DNA from 2 places in the Planococcus sp. ANT_H30 genome. Region 2 is predicted to be linked to the other one. Evidence: riboswitches for the same ligand, from Rfam matches in the RefSeq annotation. Region 2 holds a riboswitch; the other holds the start of a gene.
The links. A riboswitch is a leader RNA that binds a small molecule or an ion and turns the genes downstream of it on or off. The one in region 2 is predicted to bind preQ1.
Positions count from the first base shown of each region.

Region 1: it holds a riboswitch for preQ1, as region 2 does, so the genes downstream of both, queC (7-cyano-7-deazaguanine synthase QueC) here and queF (preQ(1) synthase) in region 2, are expected to answer to the same signal.

Region 1 is NZ_VOBJ01000002.1:382,459-397,939, reverse strand. It holds gene rarD (EamA family transporter RarD) at 52-969, shown strand; gene sppA (signal peptide peptidase SppA) at 1,044-2,057, shown strand; gene FQ085_RS07870 (RDD family protein) at 2,070-2,648, shown strand; gene tpx (thiol peroxidase) at 2,685-3,191, shown strand; gene FQ085_RS07860 (class I SAM-dependent methyltransferase) at 3,243-4,166, shown strand; gene FQ085_RS07855 (hypothetical protein) at 4,242-4,427, shown strand; gene FQ085_RS07850 (RDD family protein) at 4,561-4,824, shown strand; gene FQ085_RS18025 (hypothetical protein) at 4,916-5,071, shown strand; gene nhaC (Na+/H+ antiporter NhaC) at 5,485-6,861, shown strand; gene FQ085_RS07840 (universal stress protein) at 7,005-7,424, shown strand; gene FQ085_RS07835 (zinc ribbon domain-containing protein YjdM) at 7,516-7,857, shown strand; gene queE (7-carboxy-7-deazaguanine synthase QueE) at 7,916-8,623, opposite strand; gene queD (6-carboxytetrahydropterin synthase QueD) at 8,620-9,045, opposite strand; gene queC (7-cyano-7-deazaguanine synthase QueC) at 9,042-9,707, opposite strand; PreQ1 riboswitch class I at 9,714-9,757, opposite strand; gene FQ085_RS07815 (NADP-dependent oxidoreductase) at 9,878-10,816, shown strand; gene FQ085_RS07810 (universal stress protein) at 10,869-11,336, opposite strand; gene FQ085_RS07805 (M24 family metallopeptidase) at 11,566-12,663, opposite strand; gene FQ085_RS07800 (metal-dependent hydrolase) at 12,764-13,444, shown strand; gene FQ085_RS07795 (DRTGG domain-containing protein) at 13,835-15,142, shown strand; gene FQ085_RS07790 (YtpI family protein) at 15,230-15,481, opposite strand, start outside.
Region 2 is NZ_VOBJ01000003.1:280,697-296,177, forward strand. It holds gene FQ085_RS09815 (thiol-disulfide oxidoreductase DCC family protein) at 1-51, opposite strand, end outside; gene FQ085_RS09820 (nuclear transport factor 2 family protein) at 107-469, opposite strand; gene FQ085_RS09825 (TraR/DksA C4-type zinc finger protein) at 553-1,080, opposite strand; gene FQ085_RS09830 (phosphotransferase family protein) at 1,174-2,106, opposite strand; gene FQ085_RS09835 (cation diffusion facilitator family transporter) at 2,214-3,116, opposite strand; PreQ1 riboswitch class I at 3,222-3,269, shown strand; gene queF (preQ(1) synthase) at 3,367-3,861, shown strand; gene FQ085_RS09845 (queuosine precursor transporter) at 3,874-4,524, shown strand; gene FQ085_RS09850 (endonuclease/exonuclease/phosphatase family protein) at 4,568-5,407, opposite strand; gene FQ085_RS09855 (MerR family transcriptional regulator) at 5,943-6,707, opposite strand; gene FQ085_RS09860 (ABC transporter ATP-binding protein) at 6,770-8,509, opposite strand; gene FQ085_RS09865 (DUF3817 domain-containing protein) at 8,657-8,968, opposite strand; gene FQ085_RS09870 (class I SAM-dependent rRNA methyltransferase) at 9,133-10,326, opposite strand; gene FQ085_RS09875 (hypothetical protein) at 10,445-10,648, shown strand; gene FQ085_RS09880 (SpoIIAA family protein) at 10,702-11,058, opposite strand; gene FQ085_RS09885 (GntR family transcriptional regulator) at 11,242-11,904, shown strand; gene brnQ (branched-chain amino acid transport system II carrier protein) at 12,005-13,375, opposite strand; gene FQ085_RS09895 (CidA/LrgA family protein) at 13,844-14,209, shown strand; gene FQ085_RS09900 (LrgB family protein) at 14,209-14,898, shown strand; gene FQ085_RS09905 (ABC transporter permease) at 15,025-15,481, opposite strand, start outside.

The DNA.
Region 1 (15,481 bases), on a different contig from region 2:
GACTATTATTTCGGAATATAAAATTTAATAAAGAATGGTGAGCGATGTAGAATGACAGATTCAAAAAAAGGCGTTTTGGTCATTATTTTGACTTATACATTATGGGGATTTATGCCGATTTTCTGGAAACAAATTAGTCACGTTCCAGCGGACGAAATCCTAGCAGGAAGAATTATATGGTCTTTCGTATTAACTTTTGGTTTTATTCTTTTAACTAAAGGAGGTCGCCAATTGTGGCTTGATCTAAAAAAGCTGTGGATATCAAAGAAGAAATTTTTCTTGTTGATGTTGGCGTCGTTCCTCATCTCTGCTAACTGGTTTTTTTATGTCTATGCGGTTTCGCATGACCGGATTGTTGAAACAAGTCTCGGCTATTACATAAATCCGTTAATTTCTATGCTGTTAGGAGCTATTTTTTTAAAGGAGAAATTGTCTCCAGCGGTAAAAATTGCTTTTCTTTTAGCGGCAACTGGTGTTTTGATTTTAACTTTCTCTTTTGGTTCTTTGCCGTGGCTTGCGCTCGGTATGGCTTTCAGTTTTGCTTTTTACGGTTTGATCAAAAAAACCATTCAATTAGATGCTTTGCGCGGACTGGCAATTGAAACACTTTTTGTTTTTCCGATTGCAATCGCCTATTATATCTATTTGATGTCAGTCGATCGCGTTTCTTTTTTAGAGACAGGACTAACAACAGACGTGTTGTTAATCGCTAGTGGATTGGTTACTGCTTTCCCATTGTTATTGTTTGCAATCGGTGCTCCATTGATTCCGATGTACATGATTGGGTTTTTGCAATACATTGCTCCGTCGCTAATGCTGCTAATTGGGGTTTTCATTTACGGTGAAGCTTTTACAACAGTCGATATTATTTCTTTCTCGTTGATTTGGAGCGCTTTAATTTTGTTTACTTCTTCAAAAATTTTGGAGGCACGGGGAATTCGAAAGGCAAGCAGGAAAGTTTCGGTTTAGTGTTTCTTTTTTGATGAAACATTTGCGAGTGTTTCACGTATAGTAAGAGTAGAACTAAGGAGGGAATGGTATAAATGAATACAAAAAGATGGATTGCTCTAGTTGTAGCGGCAGCTGTACTCGGAATTTCATTGGTTATCAACTCAGCATTTGCTTTTCTTCAGGGTGGTTTTACTGAAGGTGTTGACGAACTCGTAGCGAGTACGCAATCAAGTTTTTCGGAAGTTGTGGTAGAAGATGGAGATTTTGATAACCGTGTAGCTGTTTTAAATGTAGATGGTGTGATTCAAGACACGGGAGATGCAGCTTCACTATTTGGAACGACTGGTTATAACCACTCTTTCTTTATGGAACAATTAGAAAATGTTAAAGAAGATCCTACGGTTAAAGCCGTTGTACTTACCGTAAATTCACCGGGTGGTGGCGTTGTGGAGTCGGCGGAAATATACGATAAGATTATTGAAATTCAAGAAGAAACAAAAAAACCATTTTACGTATCAATGGGAGCAGTAGCTGCATCAGGTGGCTATTATATTGCAGCACCAGCAGAAAAGATTTTTGTTAACAAGGAAACCTTAACTGGCTCTATCGGTGTCATTATGCAGAGTGTCAATTATGGTGAACTAGCAGACAAACTGGGTGTGGATTTTGTGACGATCAAGTCGGGTCCATATAAAGATATTATGAGCCCAACCCGTGACATGACAGAAGAGGAACGCGTAATTCTTCAAGAAATGCTAGATGATTCATACGAGTCGTTTGTCGATGTAATTGAAGAAGGCCGTGACATGACAGAAAAAGAAGTAAAAGCTGTGGCAGACGGACGTATCATGAATGGGCGTCAAGCAGTAGAGGCGAATTTAGCGGATGATTTCGGATTCGAGGAAGACGTAATCGCACAAGTAAAAACTGATTTCGATTTAGGTAATGCACAAGTATTCCAATACGGAGCTTCGCAAGGCTGGGGTTCGCTTTTATCCATGAAAATGAATTCGTTTTTCGGTAACGATCTCGAAACACAAATGATTACAAAAATGCTAACTGAATACAGTTCTCCGCGTATGATGTATTTATACGGTGAAAAATAAGGAGGGACCACAATGACAGACCACGAAACGAATGAAACCACAGTGGAAGTGCCCGTCACGAAACAGCGTCCTGAAACCGGAGGATTTGAAGAAGTTCTTTTTTACGAACGGAAACCGGCTGGATTTTGGGTGCGATTTTGGGCTTATCTAATCGATTTACTGGTTATTGCGGGCCTTACTGCTATTCTAGTCAAACCTATATTTGCTTTAACAGGAATAGAAACAACCAGTATTCCTTGGTATGCGCCGTATGCAATTGTATCGGCCATCCTCTTTTACGGCTATTTTGTGTTAATGACAAAATTCTTTTGTCAAACTGTCGGAAAGATGGTTATGGGGATCCGTGTAGTGTCTTTGAAGTCCGATAGCATCTCTTGGATGACGCTCCTGTTCCGCGAGTGGATTGGTCGCTTTCTTTCCGTGACCATTTTGCCGCTCTACTGGATTGTTGGCTTTACACCGTTAAAACAAGGCGTCCACGACTATATTGCTGACACGACAGTTGTTCATGAAGAGTCTTTTAGAAAAAATAGATTGATGAAGAAAAAGCACATAGAGGGGTCTGGGTTGCATGACACCCAAGCATTTTAGTATGATAAAGAGACTAATGAAAGGGAGGCGTATTGATTGGTACAAATTACATTCAAGAATAATCCGATGACTATACCGAACACCGAAGTGAGAGTAGGAGATCAAGCTCCTGAGTTTTCAGTTTTAGCGAATGACTTATCACCGGTGACATTGCAAGACACAACAGGTAAGATTCGATTGGTTAGCGTAGTTCCATCACTGGATACGGGTGTTTGTTCAGACCAAACAAAACGTTTCAGCGAAGAAGCTACTTCTTTAGGGGACAATGTTGAAGTATTGACCATTTCAGCTGATTTACCATTTGCTCAAAAACGTTGGACAGACATCAACAAAGTAGATGACATTACCACTTTATCGGATCACCGTGATTTGTCATTCGGTGAAGCTTACGGATTGACGATGCAAGAGCTTCGACTTCTAGCTCGTTCAGTTTTCGTACTTGATGAAAACGACAAAGTTACTTATGTAGAGTATGTAGCTGAAGGAACAGATCATCCCGATTACGAAAAGGCTTTAGATGCAGTTAAAGAATTAACAAAATAATACAAGAAACCCACTCGAGAGAGTGGGTTTCCTTATTGAGGACGGCGAATTATGAATTCAGCAATGGAAAAAACGTTTAATTTTATTGATAATCACACAACAGAAATTCAGAAAGAACAAGAAAACGTGTACCTGGAAAGTTTATTGACGACTACTGAAAATTGGTTGGATGGACTTATCAAGTTAGAAGCGGATGCCAGCAAAGAAGAAGTTCGTAAAGCACTTCAGCTAGCTGTGTTAAAGGGCATGAAAGAGCACATTCAACCACATCATCAAATGACGCCTGACGCACTTGGGTTATTGGTTGGTTATTTGGTTGAGTTGTTTGTCAAAAAAGATCAAGCAGTCATTTTAGACCCGGCAGTTGGAACAGGTAATCTATTGTTAACAGTCATGAATTACTTGGACGGCCGCTTGACAGGAGCAGGCGTAGAACTAGACGATCTTCTCGTGCGTCTTGCTTCAAATGCAGGGAATTTAGTAGAACAACCCATTACGTTCTATCTACAAGATGCACTTCAGCCTTTATTGATCGATCCAGTAGACGTTGTCGTTTCAGATTTACCGGTCGGTTATTATCCCGACGACGAAACCGCAGCCACTTATGAACTAAAAGCAGATGAGGGCATGACATATGCACATCATTTGTTTATCGAACAATCGTTAAAACATACGGCTGATGGTGGTTATTTGTTTTTCATCGTCCCGAAAGCGTTATTTGAATCCGAGCATGCCAGTCAATTGCATAGTTTTTTGAAAAAACATGCGCATATTCAATCCGTTATGGAATTGCCAGATAGCTTGTTTAAAAACTCAGCGCATGCTAAAGGGATTCTCGTCTTACAGAAAAAGAAAGAAGGCATTAAAGCGCCGAAAGAAGTTTTGTTGGCGCGTGTTCCGAATATGTCTAAGCCCGAATCCATGTCTCAATTCTTTTCTCAAGTTACTAGTTGGTTTAAAGAAAACAAAGAATAGAGCAAGGAAGTTATGCTATACTAAAGGTATAAAAACATCCATATGTACCATTTTTAACGAAAAGAGGGATGCGCAATGACTGAGTCAAACGAAGAACCAAAAAAAGTGAGTCTTCAAGAAGCTGTGAAACGCCAACTTGAAGCTAAGAAAAACCAAGCTTCAGACAAATTATCTGGTGGTAACGGTTCACTATCGACTAAAAAGATGAAGAGCCAGCAATCAAAGAAAGTTAGTAATAACCGCCGTAAAATGGGTACGTGATCGATCACGTTACTTGATGTTAAGATTGGGTTAAAAGAGACAAGGATTATTCCTTGTCTCTTTTTTTAGAATTAGCCGTTAAACCTTTATTTTCAACTAGGTCGTGAATAGTGACTGAGGGTGGAGGTCTTTGATGTATGCGGGATTGTGGCTTCGTTTAAAAGCGTTTGCACTTGATTATGTGTTGATTTTTTCCGATATGGGAGTATTGTTTATTGTATCCGTGATTTTCATTCCTTCCATACAACAGGGGTTTCAAGCTTCACGAATTATTGCTCAACTAACGGGCTTCATATTGCTTACGCTACCTGTTTCTCTCTGTTTTATCGTTGCAGACTCAAAAATGGGTAAGCAATCGTTTGGGAAATATAAAATGGGTATTGTCGTAACAGATTAAGAACCAAAAGCCTTTGTTGATAGGTCGAGCAATGAGTCGGACGTTTTTGAAGTTTTTACCATGAGAGCTTTCTCACTTTATGGTGTATCGAATGATTCAGTTAAGAGCTGAGGAATTAGAATTACTAGACTATCTAGTTTGGGGATGGATTTATGGATGGGTTTTTCTTTCTATTTTGATGGTTATTTTTACAAAAAATAAACAGACGCTTTATGATTGGTTAACGAAAACCTATGTCTTCAAATAAAACTTAACTCAAAGTATTGACTTGTCAGAGAAGACTGGTAAAATTTATTTCAATATACTTTTAAAAATGACTAGTCGAGTCGTTCGAAAAAATTTTCTTATGTCGTTGCTCTAGATTAGTATGAACTTTACTGGATTTAAAGTGGTAAGCCGTATTTTTTCATTACGTAAGTGTTTAAATAAGTCGATCGATGGTTTAGTAGGCAATTTGTGTGCAGCAGCAAGAGACTGAATGGTAGGTGTAAATTCAGGCAGCAAATGGGATGAAATACGTCATCAGTTTTGATCGATTCGCAAAGAGTGGATGTTTGGTAAGCTAGAACATCAAATTGGGTGGTAACGCGGAGAAAACCTTCGTCCCTTTATTGGGACGGGCGTTTTCTCTTTTTTTTTTATAAAAAAGGAGAGTTTGTCATGCATAATATCAAATCAGTCATCACGCCAAGAGTTTCAGAAGCTATTTTAATAACAACTGCTATCTTTCTATTAATCAGTGTCAGTATTATTCGATTTAAATCAGTTCCACATCTTCCTATCTTATTTTCGGTTTTGTTGCTATTCGGTTATGGATTGTTAAAGAAAGTGTCCTACCGAACACTGGAAAAAGGATTAGTTGATGGTGCAGGTGCGGGAATGAGCGCAGTTTTTCTGTTTTTCTTTATCGGTATGCTCATTAGTAGCTGGATGATTAGCGGTACCATTCCAACGTTGATATACGCAGGCTTTACCTTGATTTCTATGACGTTTTTTTATGCTATTGTCTTTATCGTCACATCATTAATTGGATTGTCTATTGGTAGCTCACTCACGACGGTTGCAACGATTGGTGTGGCTTTTATCGGGATGGCGACGGCAATGGATTTGTCATTAGCCATAACAGCTGGTGCAATTGTTTCAGGCGCATTTTTTGGGGATAAAATGTCTCCATTGTCAGACACAACAAATTTATCTTCGACCATTGTCGGTGTAGATTTGTTCGACCACATTCGCAATATGGGATGGACGACAATTCCCGCTTTTGTCATAACTCTAGGGTTGTTTGTATGGCTTTCTCCGGAGGCGACGGGAGCTAGTGTGCAGAACATCTCGATCTTTAAAGAAGGACTGTTAGCTACAGGCATGATTCACGGGTATACGCTTGTTCCATTAGTCGTGCTTATTGTTTTAACCTTGGCGAAAACACCTGCTTTAATGACGCTGGCATTAAGTTCAATATCAGCCATTGCGATTTCTTATCTGCATCAAACGTCTACAGCTTCCGAGATTTTTAAGGTGCTATTTAGCGGATATGTGTCTTCTACTGGTATCACAGAGATTGATAGTTTGTTGTCACGTGGTGGAATGGAGAGCATGATGTTCACGGTAGCCTTAGTACTGCTCGCGCTTAGTATGGGTGGATTGCTATTTACTTTAGGGATTGTTCAATGTTTGTTAGCTAAAGTAGAGAGCGTACTGAGAAAAGTTTCGTCGGTTATTGCGGCTTCGGCATTAACCGCAATCGGTATCAATATTCTGATCGGTGAACAATACTTGTCCATTTTATTGACGGGACAGGCATTTAAAGAGCCTTACGACAAAGTAGGACTCGCAGGGAAAAACTTGAGTCGCGTGATGGAAGATGCTGGAACAGTCGTCAACCCACTTGTTCCTTGGAGCGTATGTGGAATTTTCATTACGGGTGTTATTGGCGTTCCGACACTGGAGTATTTACCATTCGCATTCTTTTGTTTGCTATCGCCTGTTCTAACGATTTTATTTGGATTCACCGGAAAAACGCTAACATACAAGTAAATAACGACTATAAAGAGAAAACAGCTGACGTTTATCGTCATCTGTTTTTCTAGAGAAGCAGGGAATTTCAATAGAAAGTCGAATAGTGTCAGTAGAGGGTACTTATTGCAAAGTCACGGAAACTAGTTTAAAGGGGTGGAGAAATGTATCAATCAATTTTAGTCGCTATAGACGGTTCTGAAAATGCTGAACGAGCTGGAAAGCAAGCTGCCCAACTCGCAACGTTAGTGAAAGGGACAGAAGTGACAATCGTATACGTTTCTGATTTTGATGAAGACAGCAATGAAAAGGTTCACGATGGTGGTCAGCTCGAGTTTGAATTGTCGCGAAAGAAAAAAATTCAACCGATCAAAGAAGCTTTAGAACGTGGAGAAGTCTTTTACAAAATTGAAATGATGCACGGTCGTCCAGCACCCGTGATTATTGAAATGGCCAATGAAGGGGAATTTGATTTGGTTGTGATTGGCAGCAGGGGATTAAAGCCAGTATCGGCGCTAGTACTTGGCAGTGTCAGTCAGAAAGTTGTCAATCACGTGCATTGTCCCGTACTAGTCGTAAAATAACTCAGACGGACGAGTGGATAGTTCTGGTATACTGGTAAAAAGATTGTTGGTATTACTGATTAACTGACTAAAAGATCAGCTGGAGGAGAAAATGACTACATTACCGAATTGTCCTAATTGTAATTCTGAATATACGTATGAAGACGGCAATCTGTTTGTCTGTCCTGAATGTGCACATGAATGGAATTTAGCGATTGAAGCTGAACAGGATGAAAAAGAAAAAATCGTCAAAGATGCAAACGGAACGGTATTAAAAGATGGGGATGCTGTAACAGTCATTAAAGACTTGAAAGTCAAAGGCAGTTCGTCAACTTTGAAAATTGGAACAAAAGTAAAAAGTATCCGTTTGGTTGATGGTGATCACGACATTGATTGTAAGATCGATGGTTTTGGTCCGATGAAACTAAAATCGGAATTTGTTAAAAAAGCATAACACGAAAAAAACTCCGTCGACCTTTTGAGGTCGACGGAGTTTTTTCGTGTTTATCTGTTTAAACGCCGCGTTTATTGCCCCATACTAAAGTATGCAATTGCGGCAACACTTTGGCATCATTCATAATAGGGGACTGAATATGGTAATCAATTAATTGTTCGTATCTATGAAGTAAGGTAGTCACTAACTGCAAATCATCTGTCGTTGCAGTGTCTTCGTTACCTGTTTGTAAGAAAAATGGAACTGCCGGGTAACGCTGGTGAAGTTTTTCTGCATAAGCAAAGTCAATTTCGTCAAAAATAACAACTTTCAGGCTGACATTGGCATTTTGCAGTTTTTCTATAAATACATCTAGTTTCGTTACATCTGTTTTCATACCAGAACTAGGTGGTTTTGGTGACAAGGTAATATCATCGATTTCTATCATCCACTCTTGCCAAAGAGATGCCTGCGTTTCTACAGCCACTTTCCAGCCTTGCAAATGGCACAAATCAACGAGTTCACCGATACCTTTATGGAGAGCGGGATTGCCACCGGATATGGTGACATGCGAAAAGGCCTTGCCACCGGTTTGGATGAGTTCCTCAACGATTTCAGTAGGTTGTTTGGAGACGCTTGTGCCTGTGCCATCCCAAGTGAATTTAGAATCACACCAAGAACAGGAATAATCGCATCCTGCTGTGCGCACAAACATGGTTTTTTGTCCCATTACCATGCCCTCACCTTGAATGGTTGGACCGAAAATTTCCATCACTGGAATTCTCATAACAAGTCCTCTTGTTTCGGACGGAATACAACATAACTGGTTGGTGTTTCACGAACGATAACTTGCAGACAGTTGGGACGGTTGCTGGTCGCTTGCAGCATCGTTTGAATCGACTGCCACACTTGCTTAGCAAGAAGCTCGGTGGTCGGAAATTTAGTGGCAAATTCCGGATGATCGTTCAAGACACTGTGGTCGTATTTTTTATGAATCAGTTCTTTTAATAATTTAAAGTCAATTAGAAAACCAATGGCGTCAAGTTCGTTACCTGCGATTGTAATGTTGAGGTGATACGTATGGCCGTGCATGACTTGGCATTTCCCTGCTTCTTCACTTGGAATAAAATGCGCTGCTGAAAAATGAAAGTCCTTATTGAGCTCAAATTGGAAATCGTGTGGAATTGTCGGATAAAATTGCTGCATCATGCTCTAACACCAGCCATTTTTTTATCCTGATAGCGAGCAAGTCCATCATTTCGCAATTTGCAGGCAGGACATTCGCCACAACCAGTGCTCGGGATGCCGTTATAGCAAGTTAAGGTCTTGTCTTGAATAAATTCAAAAGCACCAAGTGTATCAGAAAGTTCCCAAACCTCGGTTTTGTCGAGCCACATTAACGGCGTATGGATGATAAACTGCTTGTCCATTGCTAAATTTAATGTGACATTTAGTGAACGAATAAACGTATCACGACAATCGGGATAACCGCTGAAGTCGGTTTGACTTACTCCAGTAATTAAATGTTGGCAACCGATAGCGTCTGCATAAACTGCTGCAAAAGATAAAAATAAGTGATTTCTGCCTGGTACAAAAGTAGATGGCAATTCACCATCTTCTGCGGTCACGTCGATATCATCACGTGTTAACGCATTTGCTGAGAGTTGATTGATCAAAGTCATATCCAATACCTTAAATGATACACCTAGTTCTTCAGCGATTTTTCTGGCACACTCAATTTCAGCCGAATGACGCTGGCCGTAATCAAAAGTGACGGTTGCTACTTCTTTGAAATTCTTGATTGCCCAAAATAGGCAAGTGGTACTGTCTTGGCCACCGCTGAAAACGACGACTGCTTTTTCTTTTTTCATCTGTAACACTCCTTAGTTTTTTAGAGAGGGAGTTTGCGAACCTCTTTTAGCGAACAGTGTTAATAATAACATAATGTACCAGAAAAGAAGACTATAAATGCAAGTCTCCGGAAGGTGTACTATTTCTGAAATAGGGTATATTTATAGAATAAGGAAAGGGGATGTTTGACATGAGAGCAATTATTATCGACAGTTATGGTGGTACAGAACAACTGAAAGAAAGAGAAGTAGAAAAACCAACTATCAACGAAAATCAGGTGCTAGTTGAAGTTCATGCCACTTCTATAAATCCAATTGACTGGAAATTACGTGAAGGCTATTTAAAAGAAATGTTACCTTGGGAATTCCCGATTATTTTAGGTTGGGATGCAGCGGGTGTGGTTGCTGAAATTGGCACAAACGTTAAGCATTTCAAAGTAGGCGATCGTGTCTTTACGAGACCTGCGACAACACGTCAAGGGACTTATGCAGAATTTGTGCCAGTAGAAGAACAGCTATTAGCTCATATGCCAGAAAGCATGACTTTTGAAGAAGGCGCGGCAATTCCATTAGCTGGGCTAACTGCTTATCAATGCCTTGTCGACTTTGCCGAAGTTAAAAAAGGAGATAAAGTATTGATTCATGCGGGAGCCGGTGGAGTGGGAAGTATGGCCATTCAAATTGCTAACAGCATCGGAGCGTATGTAGCGACGACTGCAAGTGACAAAAACGATGAACTGGTCAAATCACTAGGTGCAAACCGTGTCATTAATTACAGTGAAGAAGATTTTAGTGAGTTACTGGAAAACTTTGATGCAGTATTAGACACAATGGGTGGAGAAGTACTAGATAAAAGTTTCAAAGTCTTGAAAAAAGGCGGGAAACTGATTTCGATTGCAGGTCAGCCTTCTGCAGAGAAAGCGCAAGAGCACGAAGTAAAAGCAAGCAGCTTTTGGTTAGAGCCGAGCGGTGAGCAATTACATCAGCTGGCTAATTTGTTTGTATCAGGAGAATTTAAACCTGCGATTGGTCACGTGTTTGAGTTTAGTGAGCAAGGGTTAAAAGATGCACACGAACTTAGCGAAACTCATCATGCTCGCGGAAAAATTATTATCAAAGTGAAATCTTAATAAAACGAAAAAATCCTTTCACATGAGTGAAAGGATTTTTTCGTTTTACGTATTAACCTGTTGGTGCATCGTCTTGAGCTTCTTCAGTACGTACAACCAATACATCACATTTTGCTGAACGAACAATGTGTTCTGAAACGCTACCGATTAGGAAACGTTCAACCGCATTTAATCCGGTAGCACCACAGATAATTAAATCCGCTTCAACTTTTTGTGCCAAATCTCTTGAAATCATTGTTTTAGGAGAACCATAATCGACAACAATGTTCACTTTTTCAACACCACCGGCTAACGCTTCTTTTTTATACTCTTCTAATAAATCTTCAGCAAACTTTTGAGCACGGTCAGCAATCGAGCGATCGTACGCTTCAATTGCAGCGAACGAACGGGTATCGATTACGTTTACCAAATTTAATGTAGCGTTATTCCGTCCAGCAATACCAACTGATTTTTTAAATGCCCACTCAGCTTCTTTCGAACCATCGACTGCTACAAGAATTTGACTGTATTTTAATGTCATCCTACATTCCTCCTTTATCTCTCTTTGTAAACATTCGCTAAAACTATCTAAGTTCCTGCTAAATTGGATGTAATTTCGTGAATTTTTTGTCTAATTAAAGGCGTCTTTTGACATGGTAATTAGATGAATAGAAATAAATAGCTAGCAGTAAAGTGATGGTTTAAACCAATCGTTCAATTTACGGTAAATGAAAAGCGACATCAGAATTTTTCTGGTGTCGCTGTGTCTATTAATTATGGATAATTTGAAGTTCTTTCGGGAATTTTGTCAGTACTTCGTAACCATCTGCAGTTACAGCGACGTCATCTTCAATACGAACGCCGATTTTACCAGGAATATAAATACCAGGCTCTAATGTAAAGACCATTCCTTTTTCCATTTTTATCGAATTCTCTCCATGAATAGAAGGGAATTCATGAACATCGATGCCTAAACCATGTCCTAAACGGTGTGTGAAATACTCACCGTATCCTGCATCTGTAATTACTTTACGTGAAATTTGATCAAGTTCAGCAGCTGTAACGCCAGGTTTGACCGCTTCAAGAGCAGCTGTTTCAGAACGATAGACAATATCATATACAGCCTTTTGCTCTTCACTAGGTTCTCCAAGCGCTAATGTACGGGTAATATCTGAGCAATAGCCTTTATGAACAACGCCAAGGTCAAACAATACCAAGTCGCCATTTTTCAATTTACGATCGCCAGTTTTACCGTGTGGTGAAGCCGCTTTGTCTCCAGCCAATACAGTTGTATCGAACGACATATGCGTAACGCCACGTTTTTTTAACGCTAATTCAATTTCTGTCATGACTTCAATTTCAGTAATGCCTTCTTTAATTGTTTTTGCAGCTACTTCAATCGCGTAATCAGCTAATGCCGCTGCTTCACGTAATATTCGAAGTTCTGCGTCATCTTTTATTACACGCATAGCATTTAACTGATCGTCTAGTTGTACAATTGTACGCGGCTCAAAGAATGAGAGAATCGCTTCGGAGCGATCTACTGTCATATGCGCTTTTTCAATTGCCATTGTTTTTAATTCAATGCCACGCGATTTTGCTGTTTTATATAAAATTTCCATGGAATTTTGTGTGTCTTCGTGACCGACGATTTCGCCTGTCCACCCAGCATTCTTTGCATCTGGAATTTCCATTTTAGGACAAATTAAAAAGGGTTCAGCTTCTGCGAATATCATGACACCTAGTAGACGTTCATGTGGATTACTTTTGAAACCACTAACGTAAAAAACGTTGTAGGGATCTGTAATAAATGCCGCATCAATTGAATGTTGTTTCAGGTAATCTTGTAGTTGGTTAATTTTTATCATATGTATTCCTCCTCTATATGTGTAGCATATCAAAAAACAGGGTATAAATCAGCTATATGACTTGAATTCACTATATTCAAACATCAATTGGAGGGATTTTATGCACGTCTCATATCATGGTCATTCTATTGTGAAAATCAAAACAGGTGAATATACTATTTTAATTGATCCATTTATTAACGGCAATGAGTTCACTGATTTAACGGTCGAAAAAGAAAGGCCAGATGTGATCCTCTTAACACATGCCCATAACGACCATGTTGGCGATACCGTCGAACTAGCGAAAAAAAGTAATGCGCAAGTTATAGCTGTATTTGAACTAGCTAATTATTTAGACAGTCTCGGTGTAAACGCAGTAGGTATGGGGTTAGGCGGCGCACACGAATTCGAGTTTGGTGTGGTAAAGTTCACAAAAGCATTTCACAGTTCTTCTTTCACAACAGCAGAAGGTGAAGTCGTTTATGGTGGCATGCCAGCTGGAATTTTATTTACAGCAGAAGGCAAAACAATTTACCATGCAGGTGATACAGAAGTGTTTGGTGACATGAAGATGTTAGGTGAGCGAAATGATATTGATGTGGCGTTTGTACCAATTGGCGATCATTTTACAATGGGGCCAGAAGATGCAGCTTATGCGGTCGAATTATTACAACCGAAAGTGGTTGTTCCGATCCATTACAATACATTCCCGCCCATTAAGCAAGATCCTGAGTACTTTAAGTCGTTAGTAAAAGATGCACAAGTAAACATTTTACAGTCAGGCGAAAGCATTAAACTGTAGCACATAAAACAACCCGAAGAGTAAAAACTTTTCGGGTTGTTTTATGCCGTTTATGCCTGTCGGACCAAAACGCCCGTCTCCACTTTTCGATTTGTCTAGTTGCGCCGGGCTGCTCCTCGGGACATAAGCCACAGTGTCAGTGCGGCTGAAGAAATGCCGCTCGGCCACTGCGTCTTATGCCTGTCGAACCAAAACGCCCGTCTCCACTTTTCGATTTGTCTAGTTGCGCCGGGCTGCTCCTCGGGACATAAGCCACAGTGTCAGTGCGGCTGAAGAAATGCCGCTCGGCCACTGCGTCTTATGCCTGTCGAACCAAAACGCCCGTCTCCACTTTTCGTGTACTTATGCTACACTGTAAGGTAAAGGAACGTAGAAAGAATGGGTGAAATCATGGCGACTAAGCATGAACAAATACTGGATCATATTGAGACTTTAGCTGTGGGGGAGAAAATCTCGGTACGGCGTATTGCGAAGGATTTGCAGGTCAGTGAAGGAACTGCTTACCGCGCGATTAAAGAAGCAGAAACAAACCGATTGGTGTCGACCATTGAACGTGTGGGGACAATTCGTATTGAACGTAAAAAGAAAGAAAATATTGAACGATTGACCTATGCTGAAATTGTCAATATTGTTGATGGGCAAGTGCTGGGTGGTAGAGCTGGGCTGCACAAATCCCTCAACAAATTTGTTATTGGGGCCATGCAGCTAGAAGATATGATGCGTTACACAGAAGCAGGCAATTTACTAATTGTTGGGAATCGTTATAAAGCACATGAATATGCACTTCGTGCAGGTGCGGCAGTACTTGTGACCGGTGGATTTGAAGCATCGGATGGCGTAAAAAAATTAGCGGATGAATTCGAGCTTCCGATTATTTCGACTAGCTACGATACGTTTACGGTTGCCACAATGATTAATCGAGCCATTTACGATCAATTAATTAAAAAGGAAATTTTGTTAATTGAAGATATTTTAATTCCGCTAGAAGAAACCGATCATTTAAATCTTAAAGAACCCATTCGTCGTTATCACGAATTAAATGAAGAAACGACACATGGTGGCTTCCCAGTAGTGGACCAATCCAATCGATTGGTCGGCATTATTACTTCGCGTGATGTGATTGGGCATCCGCCTACGGAATTAATAGAAAAAGTCATGACTAAAGATCCCATTACCGTCTCAATGCAGACCAGTGTTGCGGCGGCAGGACATCGTATGATTTGGGAAGGCATTGATTTACTGCCTGTTGCGGATGACTCTGGCAAATTGAAAGGCGTTATTAGTAGGCAAGATGTGTTAAAAGCGATTCAAACGGCTCAACGCCAGCCACAACAAGGCGAAACAATTGATGATATCATCAAAAGTCAACTTCACCAACAAACTAGCGACAAACTATTGCTCGAGTTTCGCGTGACACCTCAAATGACGAATGCTTATGGTTCGATTTCTCATGGTGCGTATACCATGATTTTAACCGAAGCGGCATCGGCAATATTAAAAACGAAAAACCGAAAAGATAGTGTATTAGAAAACTTAACCATTTATTTTTTGAAGCCGGTTCAGTTGGATGTGCTGGTGTACGTCAAACCAACCATTTTGGACATTAGTCGAAAATCTGCCAAAGTTGAAGTTGAAGTATCTTTGGAAAACGAAATCGTCGGAAAAGCCATGTTGACTTTCCAATTACTAGATCGTTAAAGCAAAAAGACCTCTAAAAGGCAGCAGGCACACTCAGTAAACGAGTGTGCCTGCTGCCTAATTAGTCTGTCGGACAAATGAAATCACTTATGGATTCAAATCTGCTTCTTCTTCCAGAAATACATGATAATGACGCGCCGCTTTGTAGTTGTAATAAACCAAAGCTAGACCAAGAACAATGAAAATAGTTGAAATGATGTACGTAATCACGGTTTGAAAAACGAATAGTTGATTGACACCAAAAAAGGCGACAAAACTTCCCAACGCCATCGATGCACGTGCAGCATACCATTTTTTTCGAATGGGCAAAACGGTGCGTGTGCGGAATTGCTTTGTTTT
Region 2 (15,481 bases):
TGAATCGCAAAAATTGCAGTCTCCATCAAATAATACGATGGCATGTTCCATGAAAAATTCCTCCTTCGACAAAATAGTTCTGTTATGTGAATAGCCTATTCTTTCTTTATTCAAACACGTTGCTAGCTGAAACTGTTCCTTGATGGAAAAATAATCTCCAGCCATTTTCTCGTTTTTTCCAGACAGAACTCCGGTTCGTCAGCTTTCCCGTCTTTAAGTTGGTTATTTGGTACGTGGTCAGCACAGCATCTGGACCTAATTTGTGCATTTCGAAAAAATGAATAGCCATTGGGTCGGGATTTGATGGAAAATCCCCTTCAAAATCCTGACGTTTAATAAGACCTCCAGAACTGCCAAATTCAAAAAACTCATCGTCCAGCACTTCACTTAACTTATCGGTTGAAACCCAACACTCTTGCTCCAAGTGGCTGCATTCAAGCCTATAAATTTCTTCTTTCAATCTATCCATACTTAACCCCCTAGCTGTTATTTCCCGGGAAATCGTGCTGTTTTTTAAATCCCCTCCTTGCCTAACGGCAGGAGGGGATCGTTTTATTTATCGTCTTTGAAAAAATCTTGTGAATCTTCGCTTGGTTGATCTTGCGGTGTATCCGACGAGCCAAAATCCTCTACATCTTCAAAACTATCTTGGTAGTCTCGAATGCCATCGTCTTCTTTTTTGACAGGCTGTGCTGTGGAAGCCTGTAGAACATCTTCTTCAGATGGGCGACTTTCCAAATCCGGATGTTGATCTGCGTGATCGATACAAGTCAACGCGGTTGGCAATGCTTCCAATCGTTCAAACGGAATTTCTTTGCCACACACTGAACACGTCCCGTAGCTACCGTCTTCAATTGCAGCTAGAGCTGCTTTAGCGTCTGCTAATTCTTCTTCTTTAAACTGAGTCATCGCCAGACCGCGTTCTTGATCGTATAAATCTGTGGCATTGTCAGCAGGATGATTATCGTAGTTTGAGAGCTCGGTCGTCTCAAACTCTTCTGTATGCTCTACGCGTTCTTCTAGTGATTCTACTTGTTCTACTAATTGCTTTTTCAATTTCTTTAGTTGTTCATCTGTCATCCAATTTCCTCCTCAAAAAACTCACTTATTGTTATATTGCCTTTATCGGGGAAATCAAACCTGAAATGATACTGACTCTTTTAGCAGGAGGACTTAAAAGTCATCAAATCGATCCAAAAGACTTAATAAATAATCATCTAATCGATGTCGTACCAACTCGTCAGACAATCCTTTCATACCGAACGCTTTCCACCCCGGGTACACAGTAGGTGATCCATTTAAGGTGTCTATTAGTGAAACCAGATCCCAATACGGATCGTAAACAAATAGATTCCCAGCATGCCGCTGATACGCTGCCAGAAACTCATTAGCAACAGAAATTCCATACATCTGAGCTAGGTTGACACGGCAATGGCCAACATCGATTCCTGCGGGCCCTCGACATGCGTTGACCCAGTCTACGATAGCACTAATTTCGCCGTTTTCCCACAGCACATTAGCTGGATGGAAATCTCGATGAATGAAACACTCCCGCACTTTAGGACGGTTTCCAGAAACAATGTAAAAAGCTCGCATCCAATCGTTTTGAACTTTGGACCACGTCGGCTTTTCAAGTAAGAACGCATCGTTATAAGAAAAATATTCGTATGGAAAGTCTTCTGCCTTTATTTGATGCAACTCTGCCAAAGCCGCTGCCAGTCGATCTGTCCAGTTGTTATCATGAGTTGGTTGAAGTACGACAGAGCCAGACTCTTTTGTCATGAATACTGCAGGCACGCCATTTTCTTGTCCGGTTTCGTCATAAGCGATTAAGTGAGGGACAAGAAGGCCGGACTGCTCAGCGTACTGAAGGCTATCTGCTTCATGTCTTGCTAAATCAGGCTCTTTTTCCAACCAATCGGCTTTATGAAAAAGTCGCAGAACGTAAGAAAGCACTTGATCGTTCTCTTTGACAGTTAGCTCAAATAGCTTTGAAGAGGTTCCGCCCGTCAGCGGATCAACGTCGATGATTTCTACTTGCTCGTTTAGTTGGCTTTTCACCCATTCTATTGATTGCTTTTGTAATCCATACTGTTCGCCTGCCATTCTTGTCGCTCCTTTCTGCCTATCTTTTACCTTTAGTTTACCATGAAAAATATGGATGCTATCCGTCAATGATAGAGAAATTAACAGATAATCCACTCTTTTTAAATTTATACCTTTAGTGAGTCGTGTACAGTGTCGGTTTTTTCAATTTGGATGGTGGCATGTTCAATTCCGCACACATCATAAACCAATTTCAAAGCTTCTTGAAGAACCTTTTGCTCTTGTATATTGACATCGACATCAATGTGGCATGTAAACAAGTCCATGCCAGATGTAATCGTCCACACGTGAAGGTCATGAACGTCTAACACACCTTCGATTTCAAGCAGCCGCTCTCTCACTTGCTGCGTATCAATCGTCTCAGGTGTTCCCTCCATCAAAATATGAATGCTATTTTGAAGAATGCCCCAGGCGCTCCGCAAAATCAATAACGCAACAGCGACCGAAATCAGCGGATCCGCTATCGTCCAGTCAAATAACAGAATAAGCATGCCCGCTACTATGGCGCCTACTGAACCAAGCGCATCTCCGATAATATGCATATAAGCACTTTTCATATTAAGATTGCCTTGAACATCGGCACCACGGTTTAACACCCACGCGCTCAATACGTTAGCAGCAAGACCAATTGACGCAATGACTAGCATCCAACCTCCTTGAACTTCCGCAGGCTCATATAAACGCTGGACAGCTTCATAAATGATAAAACCTGCCATAACAAATAACGTAATACCATTAATAAAGGCGGTAAGAATTTCAAAACGGTAGTAGCCATAGGTTTTGTTAGCAGACGCTGCTCTTCCCGCAAACCAAATAGCTGACAAACTCAGTACCAGTGAAACCGTATCCGACAACATATGACCGCTGTCTGCAATTAAAGCCAAACTGTTTGTGAAGAGTCCGCCGAAAGACTCTAGCAACATGATGCCGGCTGTTATGATAAGTGCGATAGATAAAGCTTTTTTATTGCCGCTTCTAACTGTTTCAAAATGATCATGATCATGCCCCATGCGATCCTCTCCTTTGGCTGTTGCTAATATGTTAACAAATTTGGTCGATTGACAACGCATAGTAAGTCTTATACGATAGATGAGTAAAAAGTAAATACCCCGGCAACGGGAGAGGTTCATAGCATTTCACCCTCTATAAAAAACTATGGATTGTCGAAACTCAGCCAAATCCACATGCGATTTGGCTTTTTCTTTTGTCCGTTTTTTATAACCCTCTTCCTAACCGGGCATCTAAAAGGAGGCCGTTTTTATGGCAGGAAGAAACGAAGACACGCTCGAGCATTTAGAATTGCTTGGCAATCAAAACACCAAGTATAAATTTGAATACGATCCAGACATTTTAGAACCCATCGACAATCTGCACAGCCGTGATTATTTTGTGAAATTTAATTGTCCTGAGTTTACTTCCCTTTGTCCGCAAACTGGGCAACCCGATTTCGCTACGATCTACTTGAGCTTTATTCCCGACAAAACATTAGTCGAAAGCAAATCACTGAAGCTTTATTTATTCAGTTTCCGCAATCATGGAGATTTTCATGAAGATGTTGTTAACATCATTATGAATGATTTAATCAAATTGATGGATCCTCGGTATATCGAAGTTTGGGGAAAATTCACGCCACGTGGCGGTTTGTCGATTGATCCTTACACAAACTATGGCCAACCTGGAACAAAATACGAAGAAATGGCATCGTACCGGATGATGAATCACGACATGAATCCCGAAACGATTACCAATCGATAAGGAGCTCAGCAAATGTTACTTTATTTGAACGGCGCATTTGTCGGCTTGTTAATCTTATCGAATATACTCGCGGTGAAATTATTCAGTATCGGCGAATGGGCTGTTTTACCGGCTGCTGTCATCGTCTATGTTTTCACTTTCCCGATCACAGATACGATTGCAGAAGTATATGGCAAAGAAGCTGCAAGACAAACCGTTACAGCAGGATTTGTTACACAGCTTTGTGCACTGGCGTTTATTTTTCTTGCTATTCATTTGCCAGCTGCTTCTTTTTTTACGAATCAAGAATCATTCGAAACCATCTTTTCTGCAGGTTTTCGTGTTACTGTAGCCAGTCTCGTTTCTTACTTTATTAGTCAAAACCTGGACGTCACTATTTTCCATAAACTGAAAGAAAAACATGGTCATTCCAAGTTGTGGCTTCGCAATAATGCCTCAACAATGGTCAGCCAATTGGTCGATACGAGCATTTTCATCACCATCGCTTTTTATGGCACTTTGCCAACTAGTGTATTACTTGGCATGATTGTGACACAATATGCATTCAAATGGCTCGTGGCTGCAGCCGATACGCCACTGGTGTATTTACTCGTCAAGTTATGCAGACGCGATCTAGCAGACCATCAAATTTACGGACATCAAAAACCGGAAGCTCTCCAATAGAGAGCTTCCGGTTTTTTCATCATATATGCTGAAGTTTGACTGTTTAGACCTTTGCCCGTTCTTTTTGCAAACCATCTTTACTGTGTACTGTCGCACCAGTCAGGACCATATCCGCTACAATCGGCATATGATCGGAAACGGCCGTCTCAATAACGGCTACCTGTACGACATCAATAGCGCTATCTGAAAAAATATAGTCGATTCGTATTGCCGGAGACAAAATCTCAGCTGTTTCTTTATTTGTGTAAGGAGAGGGATATGTGTAGGCATCGCCTCTTTTCATTGTCAAAAAAGCATCGTTGAACTGGCTGTTGAGTTTTTGCATATAACCGTTCGAAGGTGGGGCATTAAAGTCCCCAACAAGAATTTGTGGAAAGCGGCTTTTTTCTGTAAGGGTCAAAATTTCATCAACACTAACTGCTAGCTCTTCATCTTTCAGCGCTAAATGGGTATTAAATACACTCAAATAACTACCTTCCACTTCAATGATGGTTTCTAACAGACCCCGTTGTTCATTATTTCCAAATGGACACGGAACTTGAGTCAATAAATGATTTTCGACGTATTTGATTGGGTAGTTACTCAAAATGACATTGCCATATTGATGATTCGGACGTTCTGAATCTTCAGGTGCAAAACTCATATTAGCTCCGTAAGCCGCATGCATGCCAAGTCTTTTGCTCAACCACTCTACTTGGTCCACAAATGAACTGCGAGCAGAAAAATAACGGTCAACTTCCTGCAAGGCAATAATGTTCGCACAGGATTCCTCGATAACTCCTGCGGTCCTCTCCAAATCGACGACTCCATCCATCCCCAACCCATGAGCAATGTTAAAAGACATGACTTTGACAATTGGTGCTTTCTTTTGATTCCCGTGCATACAAACCTCTCCTTTTCGATTAACATAAATCGTTGGCAGCTGTTTAATTGGCTTTAGTATAACAAGTGCTTATGAAGTGGCTGTGACAAGAGTGTAAAGATTTCGTAAATGGAAAATCCGAGGCGGTCCGACTTGCTTCCATTTCAGAAGAGTTTACGCACGTTCAGTAGAGTTTACGCACGTTCAAGAAAATTTATGCACGTTCAATAGAGTTTACACACGTTCAAGAAAGTTTATGCACGTTCAGAAGAGTTTACATACGTTCAAGAAATTTACGCACGTTCAGTAGAGTTTACGCACGTTCAATAGAGTTTACGCACGTTCAAGAAAATTTACGCACGTTCAGAAGAGTTTACGCACGTTCAAGAAAATTTACGCACGTTCAGTAGAGTTTACGCACGTCCAAGAAAGTTTATGCACGTTCAGTAGAATTTAGAGATGCGCAGCAAAAACAAAAGCTCCGCTCTAAACCAATCGCAACATAAAAAATGCAGGCAGCCTATTAAGTCTCGGCTGCCTGCACTTGAACAAATTTTTATTCTTCTGGTGATGTATAAACCACAATGGCGTCCCTCAAAAATTCAGCGGCTCCAAGGTTTACTTTGTTGTAATACGCAGCAAATCGCTCGTCTGCCACATAGATCTCTGCGAGTCCTCTATGCGCTTTCTTGCTATAGGACGGCCACGTAAAGTTTAACCACTGGCGATGTAACGCAGCCATTTGCTGAGCCGCGTCGCTCGACGGGTCTTTCGTTTCGATAGCGTTTGCCAAGCTGTTTAATACTTGCTGCTCTAAACTTTTAAACGCCAGAAACTTCTCTTCGCCCATCCCTAACATGTTGGCATTCGATTGATCGACTAGACTATCACCATATTTACTGCGTATTTCATTGCCATATTGCTGTTCGTTGTCGTCCACACGTTTTTGCTGAAAGCCTTGAAATTTCTCTTTGTCCCCCATCATGCTCTCTCCTTTTTTCGTGGAAATGGTTTTTTCCACATTGATAATCAAGAGATCCAATTGCAGCCGTTTCGCGAGAAGTGTTTCCCGGTGTGCTTTTAAAGCTTTGGCACTATCGAAGCCAGAGTCATTAACGATGTTCTTTATCTGTTCCAGTCTCAATCCGAGTTCGCGGTAAAATAAAATTTGCTGCAGCTTATCGACTTCCCGCGCGCCATAAATTCGATATCCGGACGCATTTTTTCTTAACGGCTTCAATAAATCAATTTCATCGTAATAACGCAAAGTCCGCGTGCTAACTCCGGCTAACTCCCCCAACTTTTGCACGGTATAGTCCATTTCTCCACCTCCTAATGAATCTACCCTACACCTTGACGTTACGTTAAGGTCAAGCAGGTTAATCAAGTTAGTTGCTGTGTGGCAAAATCGCGGTACAGCGCGTGACTCGCTATTAGTTCTTGGTGAGTTCCAATTCCGGTAACACGCCCTTTTTCAATAAAAACAATTTTATCCGCATCCACAATTGTCGACAGTCGATGAGCGATAACCAAAGTAGTCCGCCCTTCCATTAAGCGACTTAAGGCCTGTTGAACAATGCCTTCTGACTGACTATCTAAACTCGCTGTCGCTTCATCCATCATCAAAATTTTGGGATCGCGTAAAAAAGCTCGGGCAATGGCAATTCGTTGACGCTGACCGCCGGATAACTTAACGCCGCGTTCCCCGACTTCTGTATCCAGTCCATCAGCAAAGCCACGTATGAAATCTTCCGCATAAGCCATACGTGCAACTTGCCACAATTCTTCAGCTGAAATTGCTGCCGAGTTTGGCAATCCGTACGTTAAATTTTCGCGAATGGTGCCACCCATCATAGCACTTTCTTGCGACACATAACCGATTTGATCTCGCCAAGACGTGATTGAAATTTCATCGATTGGCATGTTCCCTATCAAAATCTCACCTGACAGTGGTTCGTAAAAGCGTTCAATCAACCCAAAAATTGTAGTCTTTCCACCACCACTTGGTCCTGCAAATGCAATCATTTCACCGGGTTGTGCTTCAAATGAGATATTAGCTAGAACGGGCTCTCCTTCCCCATAAGAAAAACTTAACTTATTAATTTGTAACGATTTCCCGGCAATATCTAAAGTTGATTTTGGCTGTTGTTCTTCTAATGGCAATTCTAAAATGTCGATAATGCGTTCTGTCGCACCTTTGGCTTTTTGAAGCTCTGTGAAAAAGCGCGCGAAAGTCGCCATCGGAACAATAATTTGAAATAAATACAATAAAAATGCAACGAGCGAACCTGTCGACATTTCCCCATTTGCTACACGAATTCCGCCGTAGCCGATGATTGATACGATAACGACCATGACGACCAAATACATTAACGGTGCAATCAATGCGTAAATTTTGGCTTCTTTCATACCAAGCGCAAACAATTTATGGATGCCTTGTACACCTTTTGTTTCTTCTGTATGTTCAGCCGTTGAAGATTTCATCAACCGAATTTCACCCAAAGTTTGTTGCACATGCCCCGTAAAATGAGCAGTCTCGTCTTGTAAGCTACGAGAAATTTTGGCCATTTGGCGGCCTAGCGGTACCATAACGACAACTGTTAGCGGAACCGACAACATCATCAGAAGCGTCATTTTCCAGTCCAGAATGACCAAAATAATTACTGCCCCAATTATAGAAATAATGCCGGTAACGAAAGAAGGGAAATGATCCGTGATTAAATTCCGAACAATTCCCGTATCATTGACAACTCGACTTACCGTTTCTCCACTGGAATGCTGATCAAAATAACGGACACGCAAGCGGATCAATTTTGCCCACATGCGCTCTCTCAAGCCAGCGACTACTCGTTGTCCGACCATGCTGAGCAAGTAAATCGAAATGCCATTAATGACAGCTTGCACAATAAAAGCCGCAACGATTCCAACAATCAACGGAACACTTAAGTCATTAAGGGAAAAACCATCAACTAGATTTTTTGTTAATAACGGTACCACAAGTCCAACAAGCGTAGTAATCAGACTAGCCGTCAAACCAATAGCTAGCGCAAGTTTCGGGATTTTCAATGTCAACAATAGCGAAATAAACGGCTTTAAACTCTTTTCTTTAGCGTTCTTTTTCATCATAGGAGCCCCTGTTCTGTCAGTCGCATGAAGCGAAGTTACTCTAGTTCTTCACTAGTTTATTACAGAAAACTTATAGCTGTTCTACATACACTAAAAACACCTGCAGAAAAATTCCACAGGTGTTTCCATTTATAAAATCGGTGTTTAGGCAGCTAAAGTTTTCAGCTGTTGCCAATTTTCAAGGCGTTTATCTAAAATGAAATTACCAAACGGCACGAATGCTGAAACAACGGCACCTACAGAAAAACGGAACGGCCATTTAAAAACAAACGTCATATAAATGGTAATTAAAATATACATACTGAACAAAGCCCCGTGAATCGGTCCAATCACGCTAACCGCTTCTGGAAAATCAAAAAAATATTTTAACGGCATCGCAATAAACAGCAAGATTAGCAGTGAACCGCCTTCAACTACGCCCATAAAACGAAATGTGCTTAACGCATTTTTAAACATGAACTATCCCTCGCATTCTGCTTTCATTATAAAAGCGAAAGGGGAACGCTGTACAGGGATTAGCGGGAGAACGCGGGAACTTTCTACAAAAGTACGCAAAATTTCGACACAAACCATGAGTCGTTCCTTAGTTAACTAGGCTAGAATAAAGAAACCTTTCTACGTTATCCTAGTTTCACAAAAAGAACTTTCAAGTAATTGCCTTCTTTAAATTCTTTGTGCACGCGGAAATCACTAGGTAATGTGAATTCCTCAACAATGCTGTATTTTCCACCAAGTTCCTTAAAGGCTTTGTCGATAAATCCTTTAAATTTCTTCATGCCAAAAGAAGCACTATTGGTCGAAGCAACGATAACGCCGTTTTTTTCTGTAATGGCGATTGCCTCTTTCATCAAGTTCGTATAATCCTTAGACGTACTAAACGTGTATTTTTTTGAACGCGCAAAGCTTGGTGGATCTAAAATCACGACATCAAACCTTAATTCTTTTCGCTTAGCGTATTTAAAATAATTAAAGACGTCCATAACCAAAATATCCTGATTTTCAAAATCAATGCCATTCACACTGAATTGCTCAATCGTTTTACTAGAACTTCTCTTCGCCAAATCGACACTCGTCGTTTTCCGTGCTCCGCCAAGTGCGGCTGCTACTGAAAATGCGCCAGTGTAGGAAAACGTATTGAGTACTGTTTTGCCTTTGGCGTATTTTTGCTTGATCACATTTCGTACATCACGCTGGTCTAAGAAAATTCCTGTCATCGCTCCGTCGTTTAAGTAAACAGCAAAGTTCACACCATTTTCTTTGACGACTAACGGAAATTCACCGCGTTCGCCCGCAACAAAATCATCTTCCTCGATATACTGACCTTTTGTATCAAATCGTTTTTTCTGGTAAATGCCTTTGCATTCCGTCACATTTTGAAGTGCGGCAATGACTTGATCTTTAAACGTATAAACCCCTTCACTATACCAGCTAAGTAAATAAAAACCGTCGTAATAATCAATGATCAACCCTCCGAAACCATCACCTTCACCATTAAAAACGCGAAAAGCGGTCGTCTCTGAGTTATTGAAAAAAGCTTGTCTACGAGAAATCGCAGTCGTCAACTTGCGTTCAATAAATGCTTGATCGACAGTTTCATTTTCATCATTGGTCAGCACCCAGCCATACCCCTTATTTTGTAAGCCGTAATAGCCTTTTGCTAAAAAACGTCCTTGTTTATCAACAAGTTTCAAAATACTTCCTTCGGTTTGGAGAAATTCTGCATTTTCTAAAGCTTCTTTCGTCACTAAAGGATAACCGTTAGCGTAACCTGTCTTAAATTTATCGTTTATTTTAACTGAAATTTCCGAATTCATAATCTCTCATCCTATCTGTCAACCACTGTTTTGCTTTATAATTAGTGTATACGATAGCTGACCGGATTCCCACCCTCGCCATGTGAATTTTCCAACACACTCAGTAGGAGGAATTGCCATGAAGCAGAAGTTTTATGTTTACAATATTCTATTAACTAATGGGGAATACCTGGAGAACATCCGCGTTGAAGGACCTCTTGAAGACCACTTTCCAGGGGTTTCGGTGAGTCTTTTTTCTGTTGAAAATATCGAAGGGAAAACGATTGTCTTAAGCGTATTCCACATCGTCAAAGCCGATTTAATTAGCATAGAAGAGTCATAAAGCAGATTCAGACTACAAAAAGCGTTTTGCATGACAGATGCAAAACGCTTTTTCTATTCCTGAATCCAGTCCCAAGCATTGTTCATTTCATCTAATGTAAAATATTTCACTTCGAGTTTCGGTAATAATTTTTCTATTTCTGCTGACTTTTCTTTTATATGGCTGGAACTGATTACAGCAAATTTATGAAAATGATTCCATGCATCCATGTTTACTTTCATGCTTTCTTCTAGTCCTTCAAAAGATGCGCCTTGTCTTTCACTTATAATGGCATAAATATTGAATTTTCCTTTATCCGCATATTTTTCTTGAATGATTTTATCAATTTTCATCGCATCCCGGTATGTGGCTGCTCCTTCGAATTCAATAGCGATTGTTTCTATGTCTTTGCTTGGTACAAATGACAACATCTTTATTCCTCCTCGTCAGTAATAGACTTGTTGTTAGTTTTCATATTCCCCATTTAGAAGCTAACAAACGGCTATAGCCAGACTTTTTAATGCTATCTACCGATATATTGCATGAAATATTTTGTCGATGGTGCCAATTACTGTATAATAGAATCTATTACGCAGTAAAAAGGGGAGCTTGTAATGCCTATTCCAGTTAATCACGCTAAGCCAGTCCGCGTGTCAGCTAAAGAAAGTGCTTATCTTCAATTACAGCAATGGATTATTGATGGTACGCTGCAGCCTGAAGAAAAATTAATCGATACAGAATTGGCGCAAGCATTGAGTTTAAGTAGAACTCCAATACGCGAAGCGCTGCAGCTGTTGGAAGTTCAAGGGTTTGTAGAAATGTTTCCAGGAAAAGCTACACGCGTCACTACTATTAAAAAAGGGGACCTCAAAGACTTGTTGCCACCTCTCGCTGTTTTGCAAGCCTTGTCAGCAGAACTTGCTATTCCTAATCTTGACGAGCATGTCTTTCGTTTGCTCGAAGAAACTAACCAACGATTTATTGAAGCCATTGAAAGCCAAAATGGTTTTTCAGCTTTAAAAATCGATCAAGAGTTTCATCAAATTATTGTCGATGCTGCAGATAATCCTTATATCCACTCAATCCTCAGCAGTCTCCAGTCTCATGTAAGACGACAATTTTTTCATCATTCATTGATGTTAACTAAGAGCTCATACGATGAGCACGTCGAAATTATCCAGACCTTAAAAGAAAAAAATCCAACTAAAGTGACACAACTTATGAAATCCAATTGGATTCGTACGATCGATGAGTTGTCGACTGAAAAACTTCTGTAAACTAATTAGAAAAAGCTGCATCAAAAGCATAGACGCTTTTGATGCAGCTTTTATTTTAGAAGCAAACCTGGTTTACCAGACCCGCCATTATTGCTTAAAATTATGCGTTATGCTGAGCCGATTGAACTTTTACAGTTTTTTTGGTCCGAGCAATAACCGTTGTGATCGCGATAACAAGTAGCGCAGGCAAAAGCCAACCAAGACCGTTACTGTATAATGGCAACGTAGCTGCGTAAAAATCGATAATCGACTGCAACCATGCTGGATTGTCGACTCCGATTGAAGAAGTTAAGGTTTTCAATCCATCAATGACACTAATAAATAATGTAACAATGATTGTCGATACATAAACCAGTTGCGCATGTCTGAACAACGGCGACAAGAACGCCAGGATGATCAAGACAATCGCTAATGGATACAAGAACATTAACACAGGAATTGAATAGGTAATGATGTTCGCAAGTCCCGCATTGGTCACGACCAATGAAAAGACAGAGAAAATCACAACATACGTCTTGTAACCGATTTTCGGCGTTAATTTGTGGAAAAATTCAGCGTTTGCCACTGTCAAGCCAATCGCTGTTGTTAAACAAGCTAGGATGATGATGACAGCAAGCAACATGGCACCAAAAGTTCCGAAATAATAATCAGAAGCCCCACTGAGTACGGGTCCCCCTGTTTCCATAAGACCTAAAGTAGCTGTACTCGTTGATCCTAAATAAGCAATTCCTGTATAGACAATTGCCAATAAAGCTGATGCAACCACGCCACTTTTCAAGGTAGCCATCAATACGCCTTTAGGCGAATTCACGCCCATTTTGCGAACAGCCGAGATGACAATAATTCCGAACACAAGAGAAGCAAGTGCGTCCATCGTGTTATAGCCTTCTGTAAATCCAGTAAAGAAAGCGTCGCTTTTATAAACCGGTTGTGGTGCTTCTTGGTTGCCCATTGGTTTCACAAAAGCGGCGACCAACAAAACGCCCAACGTCAGCAAAATAGCTGGTGACAAAACTTTTCCGATACTATCAACTATTTTTGTTGGGTTTAATGACACAACAAGTGAAACGCCAAAAAAGATCAATGAGAAGATAAGCAAACCGATCGTTGCGTTTCCTGCTCCAATAAACGGAGCCACTCCAACTTCATACGAAACTGCACCCGTTCTTGGTAACGCGAAGAAAGGTCCAATTGTTAAATACAGCATTGCCGTGAAAATCAGTCCATAAACGGGATGCACACGGCTTGATAAATCCTGCAAATCATTGCTTTTCGAATAGCCAATTGCCAATATTCCAAGTAACGGCAAGCCGACACCAGTAATCAAAAATCCGAAGATTGCGATCCATACGTTTGTTCCTGCATATTGTCCCAGCTGCGCCGGAAAAATTAAGTTTCCTGCTCCGAAGAACAGCGCAAACAACATCATCCCTACTACTGCATAAGACTTAAACGATAACTTACTGTCCATTACTATTTCCTCCTGTAGATTAAAACCATGGTTTCGTCTTTAGTATTTACAATTTCAATATAACACGTTTCTTCTTTTTAAAACGTATACGATATATTGCATAAAATAATAATACAACATTGAGTCCAAAATGCAAGCTTTTCAACGGAAGTTGTTTTTAAATTCCGTCTATTTAGTCAATTGTCATTTTCGGGTTATTCTTCCAATATAGTATCTATACTATTAAGTGTATAAATAATCAAAAATCATATTTCTCTATGTGGATATACGCGCACCGTAACGCAATAAAGAAAGGTAAATGACTCTAACACTATCCACAAAAAATACAGCTTGGATTCTCGCATCGTTATTTCTGATCTGATTAGACAAACACAGCCTCTACTCTCGCTTTTCAAATGAAATGCTGTAAAATAACTTACTATGGAAAGAACAGGGTTTTTTATTACTAACCGGAAGGCGGCGTTCTCTTTGAAAATCATCTACATCTTTCTTCAGCTTTTCGCCATCACTGGCTTTTATTTATTAGGTGAAACAATTCAAGCCCTCTTCAACATTCCGCTGCCTGGCAGTATTATTGGTTTTCTTTTATTGTTTGCTGTTCTTATGCTTAAAGTTTTTCCACTAAAATGGATTGATTCAGGTGCACATTTTCTATTGGCTTTTTTACCACTTTATTTTATTCCTGCTACTGTTGGTGTCGTTGAATACGGAGAGCTGTTTTCTGGAAAAGGAATTTTACTAATTCCCATTGTCATGGTTAGTACGTTTCTTACCATCGCGGTATCCGGCTGGGTCAGTCAATATATCGCCGCGCGAAAGGAGCCGTCTTCATAATGGAAGTTAATCTAATTGCTGTTTTCTTTGCCGCCTTGACTATTGCTGTTTATTTTCTTACGAATGTTGTTTATGTGAAATATCAAAAAACGCTATTGAACCCAGTACTTGCTTCTACAGCAATCCTATCGGTTGTATTGGTAGTCGGCAACATCCCTTACGATACGTATTTAACAGGTGGCAGCTGGATCGGTACACTTTTAGGGCCGGCAGTTGTCGCGTTAGCCATTCCTCTTTATAAACAACGCGGTTTGCTTTTCAGTAATTTACTCCCTATTTTTTCAGGCATTATTGCAGGGGTGGCAGTTGGCATGACGAGCGGAATACTGTTTACTCAGCTATTCCATTTTTCAGAACAACTGATTTTGACGGTTTTACCAAAATCATTGACGACACCCGTCGCGATGCAAGTGGCAAGCGACCTTGGTGGTATTCCTTCTCTAGCTGCGGTTTTCGTTATGGTTGCAGGGTTTACCGGTTATATTATCGGCCCGTTCTTTTTAAACTGGTTGCATATCGATTCGGCAATCGGTCGCGGCATCGCACTCGGTACTTCCTCACACGGCATGGGCACAGCAAAAGCCTTTGAATACGGTCAGCAAGAAGCTTCGATGAGCTCTGTTGCCATGACCTTAAGTGCTGTACTTGGGGCCTTACTAGGGCCTGTTGCGGCGTTTTTGCTCCTGTAAAACAGTAAGAAGAGGCTGTCTCATAATCCTCTAAAATAAAAAAGACAGAGAAAAAGGGTTGCCCTCAAAAGTCGTTTTTCGTGACCTTTTGGGACAGCCCTTTCTTTTATTGCTTTCAATTCGTTGTTATTTCCCAATATCCCTCCGATTAAATCCAATCATGCCAATGACAATGAAACCAATGGCGACCAAAATCAGTATGGCTGCAGTTAAATAGTCCATCTCCTCAATCGGAAGTTGAGGCACATGACCATAAGGCGTTAATTTTTCTACCCAGTCTGGAAATCGAAACAGGTTGCCCATGTAAACGACGATAAAAGAAAACAGTAAATACAGCCATACCACACTCGTCCATTTAGGAGCCCAACCAAGCAACAGCGACGCGACCCCGACCATAACAAGAACTGCTGGAAAATAAACCATCGCCGAACTGTAAAACATGGCGAGTGACAGATTTTCTGCCATTACCAAATTTCCTACCAGCCCCATACTAACAGGCGCGATACTCAACATCACAACTGCCGTTAAAATGGCCATCGCTAGGTAACTAGTCATTATGTGGTTTCTGGAAACTGCACGACTC